Regions from separate parts of the Mesorhizobium sp. M0833 genome, predicted to be linked through region 1. Evidence: predicted binding sites of a transcription regulator. Region 1 holds the regulator's gene; each other region holds the start of a gene.
The links. Region 1 encodes LexA, which represses DNA repair genes until DNA is damaged. Its sites were predicted from a motif close to TGTTCNNNNTGTGTTCNG; they were not measured.

Region 1 (5,773 bases):
AGCTTCCAGATGTCCTTCGCCGCGACGGCGGCCCTTGTCGGCGCCTATGCCGGCTGGTCCGATTACCGCACCGGCAGGGCCACCACGCCGCCGCCCCGGCGATCGCCGCTACGCTTGGCCACTCGAAAGGTCCTGCTGGGCATGGGCGGCCTGGCGATGACCTCGATCATTGCAGGGAGCGCCACGGCGCTTTTCGCCATATGGCATTTCCAGCGCGTAGCGCCGCTCAGCCTGTTCGCCAATCTGGCCATCATGCCTATCGTCTCACTGGTCGTCATGCCCTTCGCCGTGCTCAGCGCGCTGGCGATGCCGTTCGGCGCGGATGGGCCTTTCCTCTACGTGATGGGCAAGGGGCTGACGGCGATGATCGCCCTGTCCGGGTGGATCTCCGAGCGCTCGCCGATCGATGCGGTCGGACTGATTTCGCTGAGATCTGTCCTTTTGGTGACGATCGCCCTCGTCATTGCCAGCATGGCGACGACCTGGTTGCGGCTCGCGGCACTTCCTTTTGCGCTCGCCGGCTTGCTAACGACAACGCAGACGCGCGTACCCGACGTATTGATCTCGGAGGACGCACGGCTGGTCGCGCTGCCGATCGGCAGCGGTGAGCTCGCGGTCAACCGGGCACGCCCGAATGAGTTCACCATCGACAACTGGAAACGCGCGCTCACATCAGAGGCTATCGTCGCGCCGGAAACACCTGGAAAGAACGATCCGCAATTCGACATTGCCGATCCGGCCGACCTACCGCCGGGCATGCCGTTCATTTGCACGGACGGTCTCTGCCTCGCCAGGCATCCATCCGGCGCGATCATTGCGCAAGCCAAGGACCGCGATACCGCACGGCCAGCCTGCGCCTTCGCCAGCTTGATCGTCATCGACGACGCCACAGCCCATAATCCTTGCTACTACGACCGGCTGGTCCTCGTCGTCACCAAACGGCAACTGGCGCGCGCGGGAAGTGCGGCCGTCTATTTCGATCCACAAGCGGCAACACGCGCCGAAATCCGCTTCGCCGTCGAAAAATCATACCGGCCTTGGCACGTGCAGCGGAAATTTTCACGCCCGGCGCGCGGCCTGCCGCCATACCGCAGGGCCGACAATCCAAAAGCCGGCACCAAGGGCGCAACTCAGTAGCGGCGGATCAGCCCAACGAGCTTGCCCTGCACCTTGACCCTGTCTGGTCCGAAGATGCGCGTCTCGTAGGCCGGATTGGCGGCCTCCAGGGCGATCGAGGCGCCCTTGCGGCGGAACCGCTTCAGCGTCGCTTCCTCCTCGTCGACCAGGGCCACCACGATCTCACCGGGGCTCGCCGTATCGGCGTTGCGGATGATCACCGTGTCGCCGTCGAAAATGCCAGCCTCGATCATCGAATCGCCTTTGACCTCGAGCGCATAATGCTCGCCGCCCATGATCATATCCGGCGGCACCGAAATCGAATGCGTCTGGTGCTGGATAGCATCGATCGGCACACCAGCGGCGATGCGGCCCATTACCGGGATCGAAACGGCGGCGACGACATCGTCGTCATTGCCGGCTGCAGGGACGCGCGACGATGTCGGCTTGCCCTGCCGAGGGGCACCTTGCCCAAGACTGCCCTGGATGACACTCGGCGAGAACTTGCGTGCCGCATTGAGGCCGGGGGCGATCGAGTCAGGCAGGCGTAGTACCTCCAGCGCACGGGCCCGGTTGGGCAAACGGCGAATGAAGCCGCGCTCCTCCAGCGCCGTAATCAGTCGGTGGATTCCGGATTTGGAAGCCAGGTCGAGCGCTTCCTTCATCTCGTCGAAGGAAGGTGGGATACCGCTTTCCTTCAACCTTTCGTGGATGAACATAAGCAGTTCGTGTTGTTTGCGTGTCAGCATAGCGACCCCCAACAGAATCAGAAAACAAACCCAGAACAGACACTATCTGTTCCAGTTGTGTTCCGCAACTGTTTAAAGTTTAATGAATACGTTAAGGCTCGGGAAACAAACGACGTCCCCTACCGGCGTACCGTATTTTCGCCGCCGCGAGCCTCATCGCCTTGATTCTGCTTTCGTTTGCGCCCTTCTGGCGTCCCGGAAGGGCGCATTGGCATCGGCCGTCCGCCGGCAAAGGGCACGGAAGTGAACCCCTATCGAATGTGCGGTTTGGTCAATGCACCGTGAACGAAACGAACTCAAAGCGCCAACCTCGGGGTTAAGTCCCGGTTTCCACCGCCTAGTCAGGCTGCTTCTCGCCGGTGGAGCCTTGCTACGCGCTACCCGGTAATGGAAGAACAGTTGATGCGTGTCCGGCGTTGCGTTGGATTTTGGGGGAGCAGGCAAATCATGACGGGAATTCCCGATCTCGTGGCCGTAAAGGCGATGGATGCCGCGGATCCGCTGCGCGCGATACGTGACCGCTTTGTGCTGCCGCAAGGAGTGATCTATCTCGACGGCAATTCGCTAGGAGCTGCTTCACGTGCCGCTTTCGATGAACTGTACAAGGCCGCGACCGAAGAATGGTCGCATGATCTCATCCGCGCATGGAACACGGCCGGCTGGTTCAACATGCCGCTTGAACTTGGCGACCAGCTCGGGCGCCTGATCGGCGCCGCGGCCGGCCAGACGGTGGTCTGCGACACGACGTCGGTCAACATCTACAAGCTGTTGCACGCAGCCATGGCCATGCGACCGGAGCGGCAGGCCATCGTCGCCGAGGGCGATAGTTTTCCGACAGACCTCTACATGGCGGAGGGTGTGGTTTCGACGCGAAAAGATGCGCTGCTGCACCTCTCGGGGGTCGACGCGCCGACCATTGAGGAGCTGATCGACGAACGCACCGCCGTGGTGCTGGTCAACCACGTCAACTACAAATCGGGCGAACTGCGCGACATGCCGGCGCTGACGCGCAGGGCCCAGGAAGCCGGGGCGATGATCGTCTGGGATCTCTGCCACACCGCCGGCGCGATGCCAGTCGAACTCGACAAAGCCAACGCCGATTTTGCCGTTGGCTGCACCTATAAATATCTGAATGGCGGCCCGGGCGCGCCTGCCTTCATCTATGCGGCTGAGCGGCATCTTTCCGATATCCAGCAGCCGCTCACCGGCTGGTGGGGCCATGCACGGCCCTTCGCCTTCGAGCCAGGCTATGCGGCCGGCACCGGCATCCGCCGGTTTCTGTGCGGCACCCAGCCGATCCTTTCGATGCGCACGCTGAAGGGCGCGCTCGACATCTGGGACGATGTCGACATGACTGCGGTGCGCAAGAAGAGCATCGCACTGGCCGATCTGTTCATCGAGCTTGTCGAGGCAAAGTGCGGCGCTTACGGGCTAACGCTCGAAAGCACGCGCGATGGGGAAAAACGCGGCAGCCAGATTTCATTCATGCATGAGCATGGCTATCAGATCATGCGCGCGCTGATCGAACGTGGCGTGATCGGCGATTTTCGCGCGCCATCGACCATGCGCTTCGGCTTCACCCCGCTCTATGTCGGCTATGCCGATGTCTGGCAGACCGTCGAAGTGCTTGAGGACATCCTGCGCACCGGTGCGTGGAAGGATGCGCGCTTCGCCATCAAGGCGGCTGTCACTTGAGATTCATGCGAGAGCTGGAATCGTGAGGCTGGCGACGACGCGCCGCGCGATGCTCGCGGCTAGGTTGCAAGGCCATATTGCAAGGGAGGGCGCCGGGTGTTCGAACGTCACATTGCCGATTGGGACAACGCCTATGCCAACGGCGCCAACATAGCCGGCAGCGATCGCTGGCCGGCGGCCTGGGTCGAGCCCGCGCAGGTTTTCCGCGAGGCGCTTTCGACCGAGGGCAGGGCGCGGCTCGACCTGGCCTATGGCGATAACCCACGCAACCGGTTCGATCTTTTCCTGCCGGCCACCAAGCCGAAGGGGGTCGTGGTGTTCGTCCATGGCGGCTACTGGATGGCATTCGACAAGAGTTTCTGGTCACATCTTGCCGCGGGCGCTGTTGATCGCGGCTATGCAGTTGCCATGCCGTCCTACACGCTCTGTCCGCAGATACGCATTGGCAGCATCGTCAAGGAAGTCGGCGCGGCGATAGGCAAGGCGGCGGCGATGGTCGCAGGGCCGCTGATGCTGACCGGGCACTCGGCCGGCGGCCATCTTGTTAGCCGGATGGTTACCAGGACGACGCCGCTGGCGCCCGAAGTGGTCCGGCGCGTTCGTCACGTGGTGTCGATCTCGGGGGTGCATGATTTGCGCCCGATCATGCGCACCGGCATGAACGAGACGCTGGCCATCGATGAGGCCGAGGCGCAGGCCGAAAGTCCGGTGCTGCTGCGCCCGATGGAAAAGGCCCGCCTGACCTGCTGGGCCGGCGGCGGCGAGCGCGCCGAATTCCTGCGCCAGAGCGCGTTGCTGGCCAACATCTGGATCGGCCTGGGTGCCGCGACCAGCTCCGTAGTCGAGCCCGACCGGCATCATTTCAACATCATCGACGGTTTGGCCGATCCAGACCATCCGCTGACCCGGACCTTGATCTCGGAGTGAGGCAGGTTCAGCGTAGCATCAGCACGTCGCAGGGGGAGCCCGCCGCCGCAGCAGGCGCGAACGGCGCGCGGACGATCAGCCCGTTGGCATCGGCCAGCATTTTCAGCATCGAGGAGTCCTGGATGCCGAACGGCGTCGCCACGAGCGCACCAGCGTCGTCTGTGACAACAGCCCGCACATAATCTTGCCTGAGATCGTTGGCCGGCATGGCAGCACCGAGCCGTGCCCGACGGATATCCTGCTGAAAGGCGCGGCCGCCGAGCCGCGCCAGCAGCGGCTTCAGGAAGAGCTGAGCGCAGACCAGGCTCGCCACGGGGTTGCCGGGCAGGCCGATGCAGCGAATGTCGCCCAGCCGCCCGAACATCAGCGGCTTGCCCGGTCGCATGGCGATCTTCCAGAAATCGAGCGTCATGCCTTGCCCGATCAGCACGTCATGGACGAAGTCGTGGTCGCCGACCGAGGCACCGCCCAGCGTGACGATGACGTTCGCGCCAGCCTTCACGGCCTTTTCAACCAATGCCGCGATCGCCTCCCTGCGGTCCGGCGCGATACCGAGGTCGAGCGCCCGCGCACCGACCGACTGTGCGGCGGCAGCGACACCATAGGCGTTAGAGGAGATGATCTGGTCGGGGCCAAGCTCGCTGCCCGGCGGCAGCAATTCGTCGCCGGTGGCGATGATGGCGACCAGCGGCCGTTTGACCACGTCGACCTCGGGGTGGTTGGCCGATGCCGCCAGCGACAAGGCCGCCGGATCGAGCAGGCGGCCTTTGGGCAGCAGGACATCGCCCTTGGCGAAATCGAGCCCAAGGCGGCGGATGTTGCGCCCCTGCACCGTCGGCTCTGTCACTTCGACGCTGCCGCCGCCGAGGTCGCGGACGTTCTCCTGGATGACGATAGTGTCGGTGCCTTCGGGAAGCGGCGCGCCGGTAAAGATGCGCACGGCCTGCCGCTGCTGCACCGTTCCGGCAAAGCCGCGTCCGGCCGGCGCTATGCCGATCACCGAAAGCCTTGCGGGTAGGGACGCGATGTCAGCCGCCCGCACGGCATAGCCGTCCATGGCGGAGGCGTTGAACGGCGGCTGGGTGCGGAGCGCCACAACCGGCTCCGCCAGCACGCGGTCGGCGGCATCCAGCAGCGCGACACGTTCGCCCGGCAGCGCAACTGCTCCGTCCAGCAGGCGCTCGAGCGCCTCGGCAACTGGGACCAGCGCCATTAGCGGCCTGCCTCGGTGGCCCCGGTGATCTTGTAGTCGCCGGATTTACCGCCGGTCTTTTCAACCAGCCTGA
Region 2 (5,773 bases), on a different contig from region 1:
ACAACCGCCATCGCTTCGGCGCGCAGGTCAAGGTGGTCGGCGACAATCCCGACAGCGCCCAGCAGATGGGCATCGACGTCAAGCGCGTGCGGGTAAAAGTGTTCGTCTTCGTCGGCATCGGCGCTGCGATCGCCGGCACGTTTTCGGTAATGATCAACTTCACCTGGTGGCCGACGGCCGGCGACGGCTACCTGCTGCCGGTGCTGGCATCGGTGTTCGTCGGCGGCACGCCGACTTGGGGCGGCATCGGCACGGTGGTCGGCGGCGCGATCGGCGCGGTCACGGTCTCGTTCATCCAGACCGGCGTCGTCGCGGCGGGACTGAGCGGCTTCTACGTCCAGTTCTTCAACGGGCTGATCATCATCCTGTCGCTGCTCGGCCATAAGTGGAACCAGGCGCGGTATCGGTGACCGGCGGCCTCACACCCCCGTGACAAACCCATCCAGTACCCGTTTCTGGCCGGCCTTGTCGAAGTCGATGGTCAGCTTGTTGCCTTCGATGGCCGAGATGTTGCCGTTGCCGAATTTCTGGTGGAAGACGCGGTCGCCGACGCTGAAGGGGGACGGCGTGTCGGCGACGGATTTGGCGACCAGCTCGCCGTCGATGGTGCGGCCCTTGATCGAGGTGCGGCCGGCGCCGTAGCCGGAGTCGGTTTCGCCATAGCCGATGCGCTCGACCTGGTGGCCGGAGCGCGTGCCCCAATTGCGGTCGGTGGCTTCGGTGCGGTTGGCCTGAGCACGCTGCCAGCCCGGCGTCGCATAGGTGCTGGAGAAAGCGCCGGATTTCTCGGCGCCGTTATTGCCGCCGATGTTGTCGAAGCGCGATGCTCCATAGGGGTTCTGCCTGCCCGCCCCTTGGCCGCCACGACCGGAGGCGAACGAGCCGCCACCATAGGCATTGCCGTAGCCGCCATAGGAGTTGCCGCCCTCGGAAACTTCGACATGGGCTTCCGGCAGTTCGTCGAGGAAGCGCGACGGGATGGTCGACTGCCAGAGGCCGTGGATGCGGCGATTGGAGACGAACCAGATGTGCAGGTTCTTCTTGGCGCGGGTCAGGCCGACATAGGCGAGGCGGCGTTCCTCCTCCAGGCCGGAGCGGCCACCCTCGTCGAGGGAGCGCTGATGCGGGAACAGGCCTTCCTCCCAGCCGGGCAGGAACACGGTTTCGAATTCGAGGCCCTTGGCCGAATGCAGCGTCATGATGTTGACGGCATCGAGCTCGGCGTTCTGCTCGGCGTCCATCACCAAGGCGACATGTTCGAGGAAGGAGCGCAGCGATTCATACTCCTCCATGGAGCGGATCAGTTCTTTTAAGTTCTCGAGCCGACCGGGCGCTTCAACCGAGCGGTCGTTCTTCCACATGTCGGTGTAGCCGCTCTCCTCCAGTATGGTCTCGGCGAGCTCGGTATGCGGCGTGGTTTCCAGCGCCTTCTGCCAGCGTTCGAAATTGGCCGATACTTCGCGCAGTGCCGCGCGAGGCTTCGGCTTCAGCTCATCGCTCTCGGCGAGTTTTGCCGCTGCCTCCAGCATCGGGATGCGCAGCGCGCGTGCGGTATCGTGGATCTGGCGGATGGTGGCCTCGCCCAAGCCGCGTTTCGGCACGTTGACGATGCGCTCGAAGGCGAGGTCGTCGGCGCCTTGCGCGACGACGCGGAAAAAGGCCAGCGCATCGCGGATTTCGAGCCGCTCATAAAAGCGCGGGCCGCCGATGACGCGGTAATTGAGGCCGAGCGTGACGAAACGGTCCTCGAATTCGCGCATCTGGAAGGAGGCGCGAACCAAGATCGCCATATCGTTCAAATTGTGCTTCTGGCGCTGGTAGGCCTCGATCGTTTCGCCGACGGCGCGGGCCTCCTCCTCGGAATCCCACGCGGCGTGGACATGCACCTTCTCGTCGTCCTCGGCGATCTTTTCGGTGAACAGCGTCTTGCCGAAACGGCCCTCATTGTGGGCGATGAGGTGGGAGGCGGTGCCGAGGATGTGCGCGGTCGAGCGGTAGTTGCGCTCCAGCCTGATGATGGTGGCGCCGGGAAAATCCTTGTCGAAGCGCAGGATATTGTCGACCTCGGCGCCGCGCCAGCCATAGATCGACTGGTCGTCGTCGCCGACGCAGCAGATATTTACGGTGGACAGGCGCGGGCTTCCCTCCCCCTTGAGGGGAGGGTGGCCGGGCAAAGCCCGGTCGGGTGGGGTCCGAGCGGCAGTGCTCGACCCCGTGGCGGTGCCTTCTGCGGCAACCCCCTCCGCCCGCTTCGCGGGCACCTCCCCCTCAAGGGGGGAGGATTGCGGCCGCTGTGCCAGCAGCCGCAGCCACATGTATTGCGCGGTGTTGGTGTCCTGATACTCGTCAACGAGGATGTAGCGGAAGCGCTGGTGGTATTCCTTCAGCACGTCCGGATTGGCGCGGAAGATGCGGATCGGGTGGCACAATAGATCGCCGAAGTCGCAAGCGTTCAGCGTTTGCAGCCGCTCCTGATAGGCCTTGTAGAGCTCGCGGCCCTTGCCGTTGGCGAAGGCACGGGCATCGCCCTCGGGGATGTCGGCGGGACCGAGGCCCTTGTTCTTCCAGCCGTCGATCATCTGAGCGAACTGCTTGGCCGGCCAGCGCTTGTCGTCCAGCCCTTCGGCCTGGATCAGCTGCTTGATCAGGCGCACCACGTCGTCGGTGTCGAGAATGGTGAAATCGGATTTGAGCCCGGCCAGCTCGGCGTGTCGGCGCAGCAGTTTGACGCCGATCGAGTGGAAGGTGCCGAGCCACGGCATGCCCTCGACATTGCCTTCGCCGATCAACAGGCCGATGCGCTGCTTCATCTCGCGCGCCGCCTTGTTGGTGAAGGTGACGGCGAGGATCTGCGAAGGGAAGGCTTTGCCGGTGGCAAGGATGTGGGCGATGCGGGTGGTCAGGACGCGCGTCTTGCCGGTGCCGGCGCCGGCCAGCACCAGCACCGGGCCTTCGGTGGTTTCCACCGCCAGCCGCTGCTCGGGGTTGAGGCCGTTGAGATAATCGGGCGCGTTGTTCTGGTTGCTGCGGGCAGCCATGGCGCGCGCGGCAATGCCCGACGGGGCCACAGGCCGCGCGTTCGGTTCGTCAAAAAAGGGCATGTCTTCCGAAAAGCCGGACATCTCTCCCCGAATGTAGTGATTCGGCAGCGAAAGGCCAGAAGCGTCTCCGTTTTGTTCTCTGTCCAGTCGGTAGACTCACAATCTGAATGGGTCTGCTAACCAAAACGCCGGGCTTGCGATGAGCCGGCGCTGCAAAACGCCGAGCTTGCTTGACAGGGGAGGCGGGCCGGAGAAAGTTGTGCTCGGGGCAGGAGCGCAATGCCGGGTTGCCCATGGACGCGTCGCGGAGCGCACCAGTCGAAGGAGCACCGTCTTGGCTGTGGTCATCACCTCCCTGATCCTTTTCCTCATCGGCCTGGCGCTTGGCGGCGGCGGTATCTGGCTCGTGACGCTGGGCGGCAGCTGGTATTACGTCATCGTTGGTCTAGCTTTCCTTGTCGCGGCCTGGCTGCTCTACAGGCGCAGATCCACCGCGCTGTGGCTCTACGCGGCGATCGTGCTCGGCACGCTCGCCTGGGCGGTCTGGGAGATCGGCTTCGACTGGTGGGAACTCGGTCCGCGCGGCGGCATCATCGTGCTTGTCGCGCTATGGCTGTTGACGCCATGGGCGCGGCGCGGGCTTACTGGTCCCGACGGACGCGCACCGCTTATCCTCGCCGTGCTGGCATCGCTTGCCGTCGCCGGTTATTCGATGACGGTCGATCCAAAGGATATTGCGGGTGAACTCAACACTGACAAGGTGACGCCGACGGCCGATCTCGGCGGCAATGTGCCGCCCGGCGAATGGCACTATTACGGCCGTACACCCTATGGCCAGCGCTATTCGCCGCTCGACCAGATCACCCCGGAAAACGTCGCCAATCTGCAGCCGGCCTGGACCTATCAAACCGGCGACGTGAAAGGGCCCGACGACATCGGCGAGACGACTTATCAGGTGACGCCGCTGAAGATTGCCGACACGCTCTACATCTGCACACCGCATAACTTCGCCATCGCCATCGATGCCGCGAGCGGCAAGGAGAAATGGCGCTTCGATCCCCAGGTCAAGCTAAACAAGGACCGCCAGCACCAGACCTGCCGCGGCGTGTCCTATTATGCCGACGCCAAGATCGCCGCCGGCCAGCCCTGCGCCACACGCATCTACCTGCCGACATCCGACGCTCGGCTGATCGCCCTCGATGCGGCGAATGGCCAGGTCTGCCCCACATTTGCCGAGGGTGGCACGCTGAACCTGCTCGCCAACATGCCATATCCGAAGCCGGGCTATTATTATTCGACGTCGGCGCCGCTGATCGTCGCCAACAAGATCATCGTCGGCGGCGCGGTCAACGACAATTATTCGACGCAGGAGCCGTCCGGGGTCATCCGTGCCTACGATGCCGACACAGGCGCGCTGTTGTGGAACTGGGATTCCGGCAATCCAGACCAGACGACGCCGCTGCCGCCGGGCCAGACCTACACCAACAACTCGCCCAACATGTGGTCGACGGCAAGCGCCGACGAAAAGCTCGGCCTGCTTTATGTGCCGCTCGGCAACAAGACGCCGGACCAGCTCGGCGCCGGGCGCAGCGCCAATGACGAGAAATTCTCCTCGTCGATCACCGCGCTCGATCTCAACAGCGGACAATTGCGCTGGGTGCGGCAGACCGTACATCACGATCTCTGGGACATGGACGTGCCGGCGCAGCCGACGCTGGTCGACATCACCACGGAAAATGGCGTGGTGCCGGCGCTGGTCGGGCCGACCAAGCAGGGCGACCTCTATGTGCTCGACCGGCGCAGCGGCGAGCCGATCGTTCCGGTCAAGGAAGTGCCAGCACCCGGCGGCGCGATCGAGGGCGACCATACCTCGCTGACACAGCCGACCTCGGACCTGAGCTTCAGTCCGAAGCCACTGACCGGCGCCGACATGTGGGGCATTACCATGTTCGACCAGCTGGCCTGCCGGATCGAGCTTCGCAAGTTGCGCTATGAGGGCCGCTATACGCCGCCGTCGCTGCAGGGCTCGCTGATCTACCCCGGAAATTTCGGCACCTTCAACTGGGGCGGCGTGGCAGTCGATCCGGTCCGGCAGGTGATGTTCGGCATGCCGACATACCTGGCGTTCATCTCCAAGCTGGTGCCGCGCGCCGACGTGCCGCCGCCCGGTGACACCAAGGGCAGCGAACAAGGCCTGAACCGCAATGAGGGTGCGCCTTACGCAGTGATATTGAAGCCGTTCCTGTCGCCGCTCGGCATTCCCTGCCAGGCGCCGCCCTGGGGCTATGTCGCCGGTGCCGACCTTCGGACCGGCAAGATCGTCTACAAGCATCGCAACGGCACCGTCTACGACATGACGCCGTTGCCGCTGCCGTTCAAGGTCGGCGTTCCCGGCATTGGCGGGCCGATGATCACTGCCGGCGGCGTCGCCTTCCTCGGTGCGGCGGTCGACGACTATGTGCGCGCCTATGACCTGACGACCGGCAAGCAGCTCTGGCAGGCGCGGCTGCCTGCCGGCGGGCAGTCGACACCCATGACCTACACGGTAGCCGACGGACGCCAGTTCGTCGTCATCGTTGCCGGCGGCCACGGCTCGGTCGGCACCAAGCCGGGCGATTATGTGATGGCCTACACGCTGCCGAAATAGAGAAGTTCCTTCAGAGCCCGAGATGCCCTTTCAGGTCGGGTACCGATGCAAGGACCTCATTGGTCAGCTGCGGGCCGGCTGCTGC
Region 3 (5,773 bases), on a different contig from region 1:
CCTGCACTGCCGGCATCAAACAGATAGAGGCCGATCTCGGTCCCGTCTCGGTGCTGGTCAACAATGCCGGCATCACCCGCGACGCGATGTTCCATAAGATGACGCGCGAGCAATGGAAAGAGGTCCTCGACACCAATCTTTCCGGCGTCTTCAACATGACGCATCCGTTGTGGGGTGGAATGCGCGACCGCAAGTTCGGCCGCATCATCACCATCTCCTCGATCAACGGCCAGAAAGGCCAGGTCGGCCAGGTCAATTATTCGGCTTCGAAGGCCGGCGACATCGGCTTCACCAAGGCACTGGCCCAGGAAGGCGCGCGCGCCGGCATCACCGTCAACGTCATCTGTCCCGGCTATATCGCCACCGAGATGGTCAAGGCGATGGACGAGAAGGTGCTCAACGAGCGTGTCATCCCGCAGATCCCGGTCGGCCGTCTCGGCGAGCCGGAGGAGATCGCGCGCTGCGTCGTCTTCCTCGCATCCGACGACGCCGGTTTCATCACCGGCTCGACCATATCAGCCAATGGCGGCCAGTACATCAGCTGAGGCTTGGGATGTCGCGGATGCCCCCGTACCGGCCCGACAGCAGGTACGGGCAGATAACCGGGCTGTCACGCGGCAAGCTTCAGCGCTGGGCTGGCTTCAGGCTGGGTTCGGGTAATTGAACCTGCCTCCCACGCGGGTGCCGGCAGACGGGCAAGCGGCGCCCGACTGAGGCCCGACAGCTTCAATGCGATGCGGCGCTTCAGGAGTGGTGTGAGGTTCAGCACCGATAGTACGAGGTTGCGAACGAACCGCTTCACCGGACTGCGGGTAAGCGCCATGACGGTCATCATGCCAGCCAGGTCAAGCACCTCTTGGGCTGCCGGGCGTCGCAGCGTTTCATAGAGTTCGAGCTCCGCTTCGGGGCGCACGCCGTTCACCACGTCGCCAAGCAATTGGCCAAGCACGACCGCGTCGACGATGCCGGTATTCATGCCTTGCCCTCCCGCCGGACTGTGCACGTGCGCGGCATCGCCCATCAGGAACAACCGGCCCTTGCGGTATGACCGGACCAGGCGGTGATGCACGCGAAACCGCGAGCTCCACGACAGGTCGAGCACGCGGGTTCTTTCTTTGCTCGGTCCACGGCTGTCGAGCAGCACCTGTATGTCTGCGACTGCGGGTTTTTCCGGTGCATCGTCCATTGTCGCGACGACGCGGTACGATCCGTCTGGGAGCGGCGCCACCACCACCAGTCCGGCTGGCGCAAAGAACAGCGACACTTCGGTTGGCCCAACCGGCCAGTCGAGAAGAACGTCGGCGAGAACGAACGACGCCTCATAGGCCGCGCCGTCGAACTCGATGCTGGCCGAGTTGCGCACCAGGCTGTGCATGCCGTCGCCGCCAACGACGTAATGTGTCGATATGATCTTCTCGCGGCCGTTTTCGACCACCGTCACGCGCGCACCGTCAGTGTCCTGAACCACCGCTTTGGCCTCGACCATGCGGTGGATCACGCCGCCCAAGGCCGTAATCCGCTCAGCAAACACCTGCTCGGTGAGATTCTGAGGCAGCATCATCAGATAGGGATGCCTCGACGGAAGCTTTCCGAAATCGAGCTTGAGCAGTGTCCGGTTGCGGTCGCGGATGGCGAAATTATGCAGCTTCAGGGCAAGTTCGCTCAGCCGCTGCGTGACGCCCAGCGGCTCCAGCGCTTCCAGCGTCTGAGCGTGGATGACGCCGGCCCGCGAGGTCTGAAGGCCCTCCCCAAGCCTGTCGATCAGAATATGGTCGACCCCGGCCTGGTGCAGCACGATGGACAGCGCCAAGCCGGTCGGGCCGGCGCCGATAATCAGGACTTCCGTTGCATCAGGCAACATTTTCGCTCTCCATTTATCAACACATGTTGACTTTCTAGCCGAAGCCATTGCATTTGTCAACAGCCGTTGGCATATGGATTTCATGAGCGAGAATCAGCAGAAGAAAACCAGCAAGTCGGACCGCACCCGCGCCCAGATCCTCGAAGCCGCGAGGCTGCTGTTCGCCAAGCACGGCTATGACGGCGCCTCCATCCGCGACGTCGCCGCCCATGCCTCGATCGATCCGGCCATGGTGATCCGCTATTTCCGCAGCAAGGACGAGCTATTCGCCAGAGCGGCGGTCGTCGACCTGAAATTGCCGGCACTGCGGGTGATCGATCGAACCGCCATCGGCAAGACACTGATCAGGCGATTTCTCGAAATCTGGGAAGATCCGGCCAACGGTACCGGCATGGCAATTCTGCTGCGGTCGGCGACGTCGAACGAATTCGCCGCCGAAAAGTTGCGCGATGTATTTGCCAACCAGGTGAGGCCACTGGTTGCGGCGGTCGCTGATCCCGCCGATGCGGGCCGGCGGGCCGGGCTCATTTCCAGCCAGCTGCTGGGTTTGGCGATGTGCCGTTACCTGCTGCGCCTACCACCGGTCGTCGCCCTGTCTCACGACGAAATCATCCAGACCGTCGGCCCTACATTGCAGCGCTATGCCGTCGGAGAGGATGTGCCTTGAACAAGCCGTTCAGCGTGGGGCCGAGTCTGAGCCTCATGCGGCAAGTGCGCCGACCGATGGCCATGACGCCGGTGTGTGCCGAACCAGCACGCAAAGGTTAATGGCCGCTGCGCAGCCTGTGCAAAAACCGCCCGGCTGCCTGTGGATTCTCGGTGGAGAAGCTGTTCACAACACAACATGTTGCGGTGAACAAACCAAGAAACTTCGGCTATCTCTGATTCGTCGCCGATTCGTTCCGGCTTTGAGCGGAACGTTAACGACGAGAGCTGAAAACTCCCTCGAAATGATTAAGGCGCGTTAGGAAACATCAATAATTTCATAATGTTGTGCGAAGCAGATTGGCCACCCACGACCATTCACCGGCAAAGGTTAACCATGGTGCTCGCCTGGATGCCGCTTGCATGAATCGGGCCAGTTCCCGTGATTCAGCATGTGGTGAGGTATGCCGGCAGAAAACCCAGATGTAGCCGTGAACAAAACCTGAATCGGCGAGAGTCAGTGATTCGTCGCTGATTCGTTCCAGACTCGTTCCAACTGTTAATCGGGAACAGATTTTCTGGCTTTGAAGCGACCAATCGGCCGGCCCTCGGCACATTCCGCTTTCGCTTCGCGCCCGAAATCCCTATGTGTCGCCTGTCATACGCGGCCAATATGGGCGCGCTCCCGACAATGCGAGGCGGAGAGCCTTTATTTCCAGGCCGATGAACATCCATCCGAAACACACTGAACCGCTGATCCTGACCGGCCGGGACGTGACGGCCGTGCTCGGCCCGACCAACACCGGCAAGACCCATCTCGCCATCGAACGCATGGTGGCGCATGAAAGCGGCGTCATCGGCCTGCCGCTCAGGCTGCTTGCCCGCGAGGTCTATGCGCGCGTCTGCGAGAAGGTCGGCGCCCATAAGGTTGCGCTCATCACCGGCGAGGAAAAGATCCAGCCGGCTGGCGCGAAATACTCGGTCTGCACGGTGGAAGCGATGCCGCGCGAGACCGACGCCGCCTTCGTTGCCATCGACGAGGTCCAGCTCGCCGGCGATCTCGAACGCGGCCACATCTTTACCGATCGCATCCTGCATCTGCGCGGCCGCCAGGAGACGCTGCTGCTTGGCGCGGCCACCATGCACGGCATCCTGCAGCGCCTGCTGCGGGGCGTGTCGGTGGTGACCCGGCCACGGCTGTCGCATCTTGCTTATGCCGGCTCGAAGAAGCTGACCCGCCTGCCGCGGCGCACCGCGATCGTCGCCTTCTCGGCCGACGAGGTCTATGCCATTGCCGAGCTGATCCGCCGCCAGCAAGGCGGTGCCGCCGTCGTGCTCGGCGCACTCAGCCCGCGCACCCGCAACGCCCAGGTGGCGCTGTTCCAGTCGGGTGACGTCGACTACCTCGTCGCAACCGACGCCATCGGCATGGGCCTCAACCTCGACCTCGACCACGTCGCCTTCGCCCAGAACCGTAAATTCGACGGCTACCAGTACCGCAACCTGACAGCGGCCGAGCTCGGCCAGATTGCCGGCCGCGCCGGCCGGCATCTGCGCGACGGCACCTTCGGCGTCACCGGCCAGGTCGATCCGCTGGATGAGGAACTGATCAAGAAGATCGAGGCGCATGATTTCGACCCGGTGAAAGTGCTGCAGTGGCGCACCGCGCATTTCGATTTCGCCAACCTCGATGCGCTGAAGCGCTCGATCGAGACCAACGCCCCGGTCGAAGGCCTGACGCGCGCGCTGCCGGCCGTGGACGCGCAGGCGCTCGAGCATCTGTCGCGCGACGAGGACGTCCGGGCACTCACCACCGATGCGAGACGCGTGGCGCTGCTGTGGGAAGCCTGCGCGCTGCCCGACTACAGGAAGATCGCGCCGGCCCAGCACGCCGACTTGATCGCCTCCATCTACATGGACCTTGCCAGGCATGGCCATGTCGACGAGAACTACATGGCCGAGCAGGTGCGCCGTGCCGACACCACCGAAGGCGACATCGACACGCTGTCGCACAGGATTGCCCAGATCCGCACATGGACCTTCGTTTCCAACCGGCCCGGCTGGCTGGCCGATCGGGCACACTGGCAGGAAAAGACGCGCGAAATCGAAGACAGATTGTCGGATGCGCTGCATGAGCGGTTGACGAAACGTTTTGTAGACCGCAGGACTTCCGTCCTCATGCGGCGCCTTAGAGAAAACACGATGCCTGAAGCCGAAATCAGCCCAACCGGAACCGTACTCGTCGAAGGCCATCATGTCGGCGAGCTGCAAGGTTTCCGCTTTACCGCCGACCAGAGCGCCGGCGGCGAGGACGCCAAGGCGGTGCGGGCGGCGGCGCAGAAGGCGCTTGCCGCCGAGTTCGAGGCGCGGGCCGAGCGCTTCGGCGCCTCTGCCAATGGCGACATCGCCCTGGGTTCGGATGGCACGCTGCGCTGGATCGGCGCGCCGATCGGCACGCTGGTCGCCGGCGAAGACGCTTTGAAGCCGCGTCTTGTCCTGCTGGCCGACGAGCAGCTCACCGGTCCGGCCCGCGACAAGGTTGCGGCGCGCGCCGAGCGCTTCGTCAATTTCCAGATCGAATCCCTGCTGAAGCCGCTGGTCGACCTCAAGAGTGCCGAGCAGATCACCGGCATCGGCCGCGGCATCGCTTTCCAGCTTGTCGAGCATTTCGGCCTCATCAACCGTCGCGACATCGCCGACGAGATGAAGTCGCTCGACCAGGAAGGCCGCGCGGCCCTTCGCCGCCTCGGCGTGCGCTTCGGCGCCTACCATGTCTTTGTGCCGGCACTGATCAAGCCGGCGCCGGCCGGGTTGATCACGCTCCTGTGGGCGCTGAGAAACGACGGCAAGGACAAGCCCGGCTTCGGCGATGTCGTTCACGCACTGGCCTCCGGCCGCACCTCGGTGGTCATCGATCCGACCTTCGACAAGACCTTCTACAAGCTTGCCGGCTACCGCAATCTCGGCCGGCGTGCTGTACGCGTCGATATTCTCGAGCGGCTGGCCGACCTGATCCGACCGGCGACCAACTGGAAGCCGGGCCTCGGGCCTCGCCCCGATGGCGCCTATGACGGCCAGTCCTTCATGGTGACGCCGCCGATGATGTCGATCCTCGGCGCGACCGCCGACGACATGGAAGAAATCCTGAAGGGGCTCGGCTATCGCGCCGATGCCAAACCGGCGGCCGAGGTCAAGGCGCGGCTCGAAGCACAGGACAATGCCGCGCGCGAAGCGGCCGCTGCAAAGCAGGCGGCTGAAGACGCAACA

Region 2: NKH98_RS06995 (ATP-dependent helicase) is a predicted target of LexA. The motif match lies at 3,164-3,181, and genes of this name have one in related genera.
Region 3: NKH98_RS02705 (helicase-related protein) is a predicted target of LexA. The motif match lies at 3,044-3,061, and genes of this name have one in related genera.

Annotation. Positions count from the first base shown of each region.
Region 1 is NZ_JAMYOQ010000013.1:45,916-51,688, forward strand. It holds gene NKH98_RS16690 (ComEC/Rec2 family competence protein) at 1-1,137, shown strand, start outside; gene lexA (transcriptional repressor LexA) at 1,131-1,865, opposite strand; gene kynU (kynureninase) at 2,313-3,560, shown strand; gene NKH98_RS16705 (hormone-sensitive lipase) at 3,657-4,487, shown strand; gene NKH98_RS16710 (molybdopterin molybdotransferase MoeA) at 4,495-5,700, opposite strand; gene moaC (cyclic pyranopterin monophosphate synthase MoaC) at 5,700-5,773, opposite strand, start outside.
Region 2 is NZ_JAMYOQ010000004.1:206,671-212,443, reverse strand. It holds gene NKH98_RS07000 (ABC transporter permease) at 1-410, shown strand, start outside; gene NKH98_RS06995 (ATP-dependent helicase) at 420-3,122, opposite strand; gene NKH98_RS06990 (glucose/quinate/shikimate family membrane-bound PQQ-dependent dehydrogenase) at 3,376-5,688, shown strand; gene NKH98_RS06985 (hypothetical protein) at 5,699-5,773, opposite strand, start outside.
Region 3 is NZ_JAMYOQ010000002.1:110,989-116,761, forward strand. It holds gene phbB (acetoacetyl-CoA reductase) at 1-545, shown strand, start outside; gene NKH98_RS02695 (FAD-dependent monooxygenase) at 611-1,861, opposite strand; gene NKH98_RS02700 (TetR/AcrR family transcriptional regulator) at 1,944-2,528, shown strand; gene NKH98_RS02705 (helicase-related protein) at 3,230-5,773, shown strand, end outside.